Regions from separate parts of the Streptomyces sp. NPDC002838 genome, predicted to be linked through region 2. Evidence: riboswitches for the same ligand, from Rfam matches in the RefSeq annotation. Region 2 holds a riboswitch; the other holds the start of a gene.
What was found. Region 2 has a riboswitch for ZMP and ZTP ahead of ABT063_RS17190 (glycine hydroxymethyltransferase). Riboswitches for the same ligand answer to the same signal wherever they lie in the genome.

Region 1: linked by a shared signal. The riboswitch ahead of ABT063_RS04105 (bifunctional 5,10-methylenetetrahydrofolate dehydrogenase/5,10-methenyltetrahydrofolate cyclohydrolase) and the one ahead of ABT063_RS17190 (glycine hydroxymethyltransferase) in region 2 are both predicted to bind ZMP and ZTP.

Annotation. Positions count from the first base shown of each region.
Region 1 covers NZ_JBEOVF010000002.1:316,228-320,630, reverse strand. The annotation lists gene ABT063_RS04115 (TetR/AcrR family transcriptional regulator) at 1-461, shown strand, start outside; partial or broken gene ABT063_RS04110 (CU044_5270 family protein) at 815-1,790, shown strand; gene ABT063_RS04105 (bifunctional 5,10-methylenetetrahydrofolate dehydrogenase/5,10-methenyltetrahydrofolate cyclohydrolase) at 1,791-2,648, opposite strand; ZMP/ZTP riboswitch at 2,673-2,754, opposite strand; gene ABT063_RS04100 (nuclear transport factor 2 family protein) at 2,826-3,188, opposite strand; gene ABT063_RS04095 (type III PLP-dependent enzyme) at 3,300-4,403, opposite strand, start outside.
Region 2 covers NZ_JBEOVF010000011.1:132,867-137,269, reverse strand. The annotation lists gene ABT063_RS17200 (glutathionylspermidine synthase family protein) at 1-270, shown strand, start outside; gene rocD (ornithine--oxo-acid transaminase) at 277-1,530, opposite strand; ZMP/ZTP riboswitch at 1,575-1,674, shown strand; gene ABT063_RS17190 (glycine hydroxymethyltransferase) at 1,656-3,155, shown strand; gene ABT063_RS17185 (hypothetical protein) at 3,169-3,900, opposite strand; gene ABT063_RS17180 (hypothetical protein) at 3,950-4,403, opposite strand, start outside.

The DNA of each region.
Region 1 (4,403 bases), on a different contig from region 2:
ACTGGGCCGAGGAGGCCGTTCTGGCCGCCGTGGCCGGCGCGGAGCATCTGCCCCTCGCCGAACGCGTCGCCGCGATCTTCCGCGCCTACGCCGCGAACGTCTCCGGCGATCCGCGCCGCGTGCGCATCACCTTCGTCGAGATCATCGGGGTCAGCCCGCGTCTGGAGGAGCAGCGGCTGGCCCGCCGCTCCCGCTGGGTGAACCTGGTGTGCGCCGAGGCGGAGGCGGCCGTGGCTCGCGGGGAGGCGGTGCCGCGCGACTACCGGATCGCCGCGGCGGCGTTCATCGGCAGCGTCAACGGCCTGCTGCACGACTGGAACGCCGGGTGGGTGGACGCGACGCTGGACGAGGTCGTCGACGAACTGGTCCGGCAGCTGCTGGGAATTCTGCGGCCACCGGGCTGGGAGCCGAGCGTATCCCAGGACGGGGAAGTCCTGCCGAGCCCCGCGGCTCGGGCATGACCGCCGGACAGGCCCCAGGGCCTGTCCGGCGGCAGATGGGCGTGCCGGACGCCGCGTCTGCGGCGTGATCCGCCGGAGGTTCAGGGTGCGGGCCCGGTCGGCGCCCAGGCGCTGGGCGTACATACCGTCCTCGCCGCCCTCGCCCGCGCCAGGACGAGGGACGTTCCGGCACGCGGTGGCGAAGGGGTCGGCGGGACTGTGTACGTCGCCGCGGCGGAGGCGGACCGCGGGCCCGCCACCGGAGCGAGGCCGTCCTCGCCGATCCGTTGACTTGGCCCTGCGACTCTGCGCGCAGCGCGCAAAGCGTTCGCACCGCCGATCTCTGTCCGAAATCGCGGCGGCGACAACCGGAAGTGGACGCCGACGTAGCGCCGGACAGCCCCGAACCAGACCTTCTGCGCCGCGCGAACCCGGTGCCGCCCGACGGCCCCCACTACGGCGACGGCCCGCTGGACCACCACGCCGAGCGCCGCCTCGAACGACTGCTGCGCGACCGGCCCGCCGGGCGCCGCGGATTCCGGCCGCCGCGCATCGACGGACCTGTCCGGATCCCGGGCCTGAGCCGCGCCCGCCTCGCCTGGGGGCTCGTGGCCACGGCCGTCGTCGCCGCCCTCGCGCAGGCCCTCGTGCTCACCGGCCCGAACACCGCCCCAGCGGTCGCCGTACCCCGCCCGCTGGTCGTCCAGGCCGACTCCACCCCCGTACCCCTGGACCGGCTGGTCGAGCGTGCCGCGCAGGCGGCGGCGGACGTATCGCCCCGCCTCCGCAAGGGCACGCATGTGCAGTCGTGGAGCATGGGCATGTCCGAGGACAAGCCCCCCGACCGACCCGCGGCATCCGGGACGGCCGGTCCTCAGCGACGAGGACGGCGAGCCGCGCCTCGTCGAGGACGGGCACGTCATCAGCGAGCAGACCTCCCCGCCCAGCTGGAGCGACGCCCCGCCCCAGTCCCCGCCGCCGCACGACCCCGCCCGGCTGCGCGCCTACTCGCAGGAGGCCCAGTACATCGACACCCCGCTGACCACGCCGGAACTGCTGGACGCCGTCAAGGTGTTGCTCGACCACTGGACCCTCGGCGCCCGCGAGACCGCGGCGGTCGCCCGGCTCCTGGCGGACGCCGAGGGGCTGCGGCCCGTCGGTCGGGTGACCGACCGCCTCGGCCGGAGCGGGCAGGCGTACGTGTACGACGGGCAGGGCGCCCGCCGGACGCTGATCATGGACCCGAGGACCGGTGCCGTCCTCGGCTTGGAGACCACCGCGACCACCGCCGAGCCCGAGTGGGGCCTCAAAAGGGGCGACGTGATGGAGTACAGCGCCTGGATGCCCTGATCACACCCCGAGCACCCCGAGCTGCCGGGCGGCGGCGTCCACGGTCTGCTCCAGCAGCGTGGCGATGGTCATCGGGCCGACCCCGCCCGGCACCGGCGTGATCAGCGCGGCCCGCTCCACGGCGGAGTCGAAGTCGACGTCACCGACATTGCCCGCGTTGTATCCGGCGTCGATCACGACGGCGCCGGGCTTGATGTCCTGCCCCGGGATCAGCCGCGGCCGCCCCACGGCGGCGACCACGATGTCCGCCTCGCGGACGGCCGCGGACAGGTCCCGGGTGCGGGAGTGGCAGTAGGTCACCGTCGCGTCGCGGGCGAGCAGCAGCATGCCGACCGGCTTGCCCAGGATCGCGCTGCGGCCCACGACCACCGCCCGCTTGCCTGCCGGGTCGATGCCGTACTCGTCGAGCAGCCGGACGATTCCGCCGGGCGTGCAGGAGACGAAGCCCGGCAGCCCGAAGCTCATGGTGGCGAAGGAGGCGAAGGTGACACCGTCGACGTCCTTCTCGGGAGCGATCGCCTCGAACGCGGCCCGCTCGTCGATGTGCGCGCCCATCGGGTGCTGGAGCAGGATGCCGTGCACAGCGGGGTCGTCCGAAAGGGAACTGAGCGTGCCGACCAGCTCCTCGGTGGTCGTGGCGGCGGGCAGCGCCACATGGCGGGACTCGATGCCGGCCTTGCGGCAGCGGTTTCGCTTCATCCGGACGTAGGTGACGGAGGCGGGGTCCTCGCCGACCAGTACGGTCGCCAGGCATGGCGCCTGCCCCGTGAGCTCCGTGAGACCGGCCGCCCGCTCGGCGGTCTCCTCCACCATCCGCCGGGCGAGCGCGGTGCCGTCCATGAGCCGGGCCTGAGACATGATCCACTCCTGAGCGGGTTCGAACGGAATCGCCCAGGCGCACGGCATCTACGGTGCGGCCGCTCCCCGGTGGTGCTCCACCTCAGCGCCAGTCACGGCACGCGACCAGCCTAACGGAGGCGACGCGACGGTCGGGAACCGCTCTCGGGTGGCGCCGTGACGTCCCTCCTGCTCGTCCTACTCGTCCCAGGCCTGGATGAGGGTCTGGTCGACGATCTTGCCGTTCCGCAGGGTCACCATCGACTCGGCGAGGACGCGCACTCCGTCCGAGTACTCGCAGGACTCGCTGAAGGCGGCCTGGTCTCCCTGGACGACGCACCGCTCCAGCTTGTGCGTCATGTCGCGGCTGTAGACGTCGTTCAGCATCTCGCCGATCTGGTCACGGCCGTGCAGGACCTTGGGGTGGCTCGGCTGGGTGTTGCGGTCCACGACGCGTAGTTCGGCGTCGTCCGCGTAGAGCGACAGAAGAGTCGCCGCCTGTCCTTCGATGCCCCGGCGCAGTGTTTCGGTGTCGAAGCCGGGACGTGCCGCAGTGCCCATGGTGACCTCCTTCGAGGGTCGCGGCCCGACGGGGAGCGGGCCGCGAGGTTCCTTCCCTTCGAGACTCCTCCGCCCCGGCAGGCTCGGCAAGCGCAGCCTGCGGGGGTCGCGTCAGGAGAATGCCCTGTTCAGGAAGTGGAAGCCCGGCCTGGGGTGCATCAGGAAGTCATGGTGGGAGATGTTCCACGCGTAGGCACCGGCCAGCGCGAACACCACCCGGTCACCGGCCCTGAGCCCGGGCGCCGGCACCCGCCGCGCCAGGACGTCCTTCGGCGTGCACAGCTGCCCCGCGAGCGTGACGCGGCTCCCCTCGGTGCCCGGCCTCGGCCAAGGGTGCGGCCATGCCTCCACCGGGAGCACCGAGCAGGGCTGGTCGTGCCCCTTCGTCGCCGGCGTCCGCAGGTGATGGGTGCCGCCCCGGACGATCGCGAACTCCTCGCCGTGACTGTGCTTCACGTCCAGCACCTCGGTGGCGTACCAGCCGTAGTACGCCGTCAGCGCCCGGCCCGGCTCGATACGCAACGTCAGCCCGGGGTGCGCCTCGGTCAGCCGGGCGAGCCCGCTGCCGTACGCGGCCCAGTCGAATCGGCGGCCGGGGCGGGCGTAGTCGACGGTCATGCCGCCGCCCACGTTCACCTCGGCGAGCGGCACGCCGAGGCCCGTCGCCCAGGCGACGACGGTCTCGGCCACCGCCAGCTGTTCCGGCGCCTCCAGCCCACTGGCCAAGTGGGCGTGAAGGCCGCGTAGTTCGAGGTGCGGACACGTGCCGTCGGTGAGCGCGCGGACGACGTCAACAGTGTGGGCGGGGTCCATGCCGAAGGGCGCGGGCCGACCGCCCATCGCCAGCGAGCTGCCCGCCAGCGCCCCGTCGGCGACCGGCAGGTTGACCCGGGGCAGCACCGCCACCGGCCGCGCGGGTGCGAAGCGCCGCGCCAACTCGGCCAGCATGCGCAGCTCGTGCTCGCTCTCGACGTGGAAGCGGTCGACTCCTCTCTCCAGCGCGGCCGTCAGCTCGGCCGGCGTCTTGCCGGGGCTGCCGAAGGCGAGCGGCCGGCCCGGTACCGCCTCGGCGACATGGGCGAGTTCGCCGCCCGAGGAGACCTCGTAGCCGTCGACGTACGGCGCGAGCGCGGCGAGGATCTCCGGCTCCGGGTTGGCCTTGGCGGCGTAGTACAGCTCGACCCGCTCCGGGAGGGCGTCCCGCACGGCGGCGGT
Region 2 (4,403 bases):
GAACTGGCGGCGACCACCGGTTACGTGGCCAAGCCCCTGCTGGGCCGCGAGGGCGCCGGCGTAACCGTCCACGAGCCCGGAGCGGCCCCTGTCATCCGCGACGAGCCCTGCTGTTACCAGGAGTTGGCCCCGCTCCCTTCCTTCGACGGCAACCACGTCGTCCTCGGCACCTGGGTGGTCGAGGACGAGTCCGCGGGCCTGGGCATCCGCGAGTCCTCCGGCCTGATCACGGACGAGTACGCCCGCTTCCTGCCGCACGTAATCCTCTGAAAGGAGTCAGGGGGCCAGTACGGCACGCAGCTGGGCCAACCCCCAGTCCAGGTCCTCCTCGGAGATGATCAGGGGCGGCGCGATCCGGATCGTCGGCCCGTGCGTGTCCTTCACCAGGACACCCCGGTCCATCAGCTTCTCGGAAACCTCCCGTCCCGTGCCGTACGCCGGAGCGATGTCCACGCCCGCCCACAGCCCGCGCCCGCGCACCGCCGTCACCCGTCCCGACCCCGCCAGCTCCTTCAGCTCCCGGTGCAGATGCTCGCCGAGCCGGGCGGCCCGCGCCTGGTACTCGCCCGACCGCAGCATCGCGATCACCTCCAGCGCCACCGCACAGGCCAGCGGATTCCCGCCGAACGTCGACCCGTGCTCCCCGGGCCGGAACACCCCGAGCACCTCGGCGCTCGACACCACCGCCGACACCGGCACGACCCCGCCCCCCAGCGCCTTCCCCAGCACATACACGTCCGGCACCACCCCCTCGTGCTCGCACGCGAACGTCCGCCCCGTCCGCCCCAGCCCCGACTGGATCTCGTCCGCCACGAACAGCACGTTCCGCTCGCGCGTCAGCTCCCGCACCGTCCGCAGATAACCGGCCGGCGGCACCAGCACCCCCGCCTCGCCCTGGATCGGCTCGAGCAGCACCGCGACCGTGTTCTCGGTCAGCGCCGCGCGCATCGCCGTCACATCCCCGTACGGCACGATCTCGAAGCCCGGCGTGTAGGGCCCGTAGTCCGCCCGCGCCTCGGCGTCCGTGGAGAAACTGATCACCGTCGTGGTCCGCCCGTGGAAGTTGCCCCCCGCGACCACGATCTTCGCCATCTCCGCCGGCACGCCCTTGACCCGGTACCCCCACTTCCGCGCCGTCTTCACCGCCGTCTCCACCGCCTCCACGCCGGTGTTCATCGGCAGCACCATCTCCATGCCGCACAGCTCGGCGAGCTCCTCGCAGAACGCGGCGAACCGGTCGTGATGAAACGCCCGGGAGGTCAACGTCACCCGCTCCAACTGAGCCTTCGCCGCATCGAGGATCCGCCGGTTGCGATGCCCGAAGTTCAGCGCCGAATACCCGGCCAGCAGATCCAGATACCGCCGCCCCTCCACATCCGTCATCCACGCCCCGTCCGCCGTGGCCACGACCACCGGCATTGGACGGTAGTTGTGCGCGCTGTGGGCCTCGGCGGCCGCGACGAGCGTCTCCGTACGGTTCACGGCATCTCCCTGAGCTGACGGTGACTTCCTTCCTATAGTCGCTCGCATGGTGGACTCGGTAACCGGGCCGCCCGGCGTGCCCGGTAGGCTGATCAGCGGGCCGTGACTGGCGCGCTGGGATGGGACCAACCATCGGGGAGCGGCCCCCTGGACCATGTCCAGCACCGAGTGCCGTGCGCCTGGGCCGTGCCGTGAACGCCGAACACACCGTCCGGAGGTCGCCCATGTCAGCCGAACCCCTCTCTCCCGAGTCCACCGCCTTCCGTGCCGCCCTCGACGTGATCCGCGCCGTCGAGCCGCGCGTGGCCGACGCCATCGGCCAGGAGGTCGCCGACCAGCGCGAGATGCTCAAGCTGATCGCCTCCGAGAACTACGCCTCCCCGGCCACCCTGCTGGCGATGGGCAACTGGTTCAGCGACAAGTACGCCGAGGGCACCATCGGCCGCCGCTTCTACGCCGGCTGCCGCAACGTCGACACCGTCGAGTCCCTCGCCGCCGAGCACGCGCGTGAACTCTTCGGCGCCCGCCACGCCTACGTCCAGCCGCACTCCGGCATCGACGCCAACCTCGTCGCCTTCTGGTCCGTCCTCGCCCAGCGCGTCGAGGCCCCCGCCCTGGAGAAGGCCGGCGTCCGCCAGGTCAACGACCTTTCCGAGGCCGACTGGGCCGAGCTCCGCCAGGCCTTCGGCAACCAGCGCATGCTCGGTATGTCCCTGGACGCCGGCGGCCACCTCACCCACGGCTTCCGCCCGAACATCTCCGGCAAGATGTTCGACCAGCGCTCCTACGGCACCGACCCCACCACGGGTCTGATCGACTACGAGGCGCTGCGGGTGTCGGCCCGTGAGTTCAAGCCGCTGATCATCGTGGCCGGCTACTCCGCCTACCCCCGTCTCGTGAACTTCCGTCTCATGCGCGAGATCGCCGACGAGGCCGGGGCGACCTTGATGGTGGACATGGCCCACTTCGCGGGCCTGGTCGCCGGCAAGGTGCTGACCGGCGACTTCGACCCGGTCCCGCACGCCCAGATCGTCACCACCACCACCCACAAGTCGCTGCGCGGCCCGCGCGGCGGCATGGTCCTGTGCGACGACTCCCTCAAGGACCAGGTCGACCGCGGCTGCCCGATGGTCCTCGGCGGCCCGCTCCCGCACGTCATGGCCGCCAAGGCCGTCGCCCTCGCCGAGGCCCGTCAGCCCTCCTTCCAGGACTACGCCCAGCGCATCGTCGACAACTCCCGCGCGCTGGCGGAAGGCCTGATGCGCCGGGGCGCCACCCTCATCACCGGCGGCACCGACAACCACCTCAACCTGATCGACGTCGCCTCCTCCTACGGCCTCACCGGCCGCCAGGCCGAGGCCGCCCTGCTCGACTCGGGCATCGTCACCAACCGCAACGCCATCCCCGCCGACCCCAACGGCGCCTGGTACACCTCCGGCATCCGCGTCGGCACCCCCGCCCTGACCACGCGCGGCCTGGGCGCCGCCGAGATGGACGAGGTCGCCGGCCTCATCGACCGCGTCCTCACCACCACGGAGCCCGGCACCACCAGCAAGGGCGCCCCGTCCAAGGCCCAGCACGTCCTCGACCCGAAGATCGCGGACGAGATCTCCCGCCGAGCCACAGACCTCGTCTCCGGCTTCCCGCTGTACCCGGAGATCGACCTCGGCTGACGCTCCCGGGGGCTTACAGGTCGATCAACTCCTGTCGTGGTTCCTCCCGCGGCGGTCCGGCTCCCGGCCGGGCCGCCGCGCGGCGTATCAGCAGCGTCCCGCCGACACCGGCCCCGAATCCCACGGCGAGGCCCGGCACCGCCCACCAGACGCCATCCGGTCTCCACCGCCCCCGATCCTCACCCGCCCCACTCCCCACCACCCGGTCGCCCGCCGTACCGAGCAGCTCCGTCCGGCTCAGCCGCTCCCATACCGAGCGCGGCGCCCGATGCCAGCGGATGTCGTCGTCCGCCACGTCCGGTGCCCAGTCCATGCGCACCCAAGGCGTGCCGTCCTCCGCCACGAACAACTGGTCCTGCCGCTCCATCGCCACATCACCACCGGGCGCGGAGTTCGTCTGCGGCCAGCCCCCGACACCCGTCAGCCCCCACACCACGGTCATCCGCACCGGCGGATACCCACCCTCCGCCCACGGCTCCGGCACCCGCTCCGTCCCGGTGTAAGTCGGCTGCAACAGCTGCCAGAGGCGAGCGAAGTCCGCCTCGCCGGAGCGCACCGCCGTCGTCCGGCCCGAGCCGCCCGCGACGACCACCGCCACATCCGGAACGTCTCGATCAGGGCCCGGCCCCTGCCTCACCGCGTCGGCCGCCGCAGCGGCCGCCGGCATTCCGAGCAACGCCCCCGCCATCGACACCGGCACGAAGATCGCCAGTCGTGCCCTCGCGCGTCTGCGCCGAGCTGCCATCAGTCCCCCCAGGTCTCCCACGTCGTCCCGCATCCCCTCTTGCGCGCCCTCACACATCCCGCAGCTCTTGCCGAGGCCCCGGCTCCCGCCGCAGGCGGTTCCACGGCTTCCGCAGGGCGTACGGCCGCAGAACCAGCGCCAGCGCCGCTCCCGCTGCCGCGCCGGGCAGAGCCCACCACCACTCCATGTCGTCGTCTGCCGCAGGCGTGCCGGTCTGCACGGTGGCGGTCGTCGTGTCGGGCGGGTCGGTCGCCGTGTCGCCCGTTTCCCAAGGCGCGGGGTAGATCCCGGACACAGCGCCCTCGTTCGAGGCCTTGCCCATCACGCCCACCTTCTTGAGCAGGGCACGGAGCCGGTCGGGCTGCTGGGCACGGTGCCAGTGGCCGTTCACCGTCTCGGTCAGGTTCGCCGCCGTGTGTATCCAGACGTCGTCGGCGTCCGTCAGCGGGAAAACCCGGTCCAGCCGCCAGGGCGACACGTCGTGCACCATCCATGTGACGTTG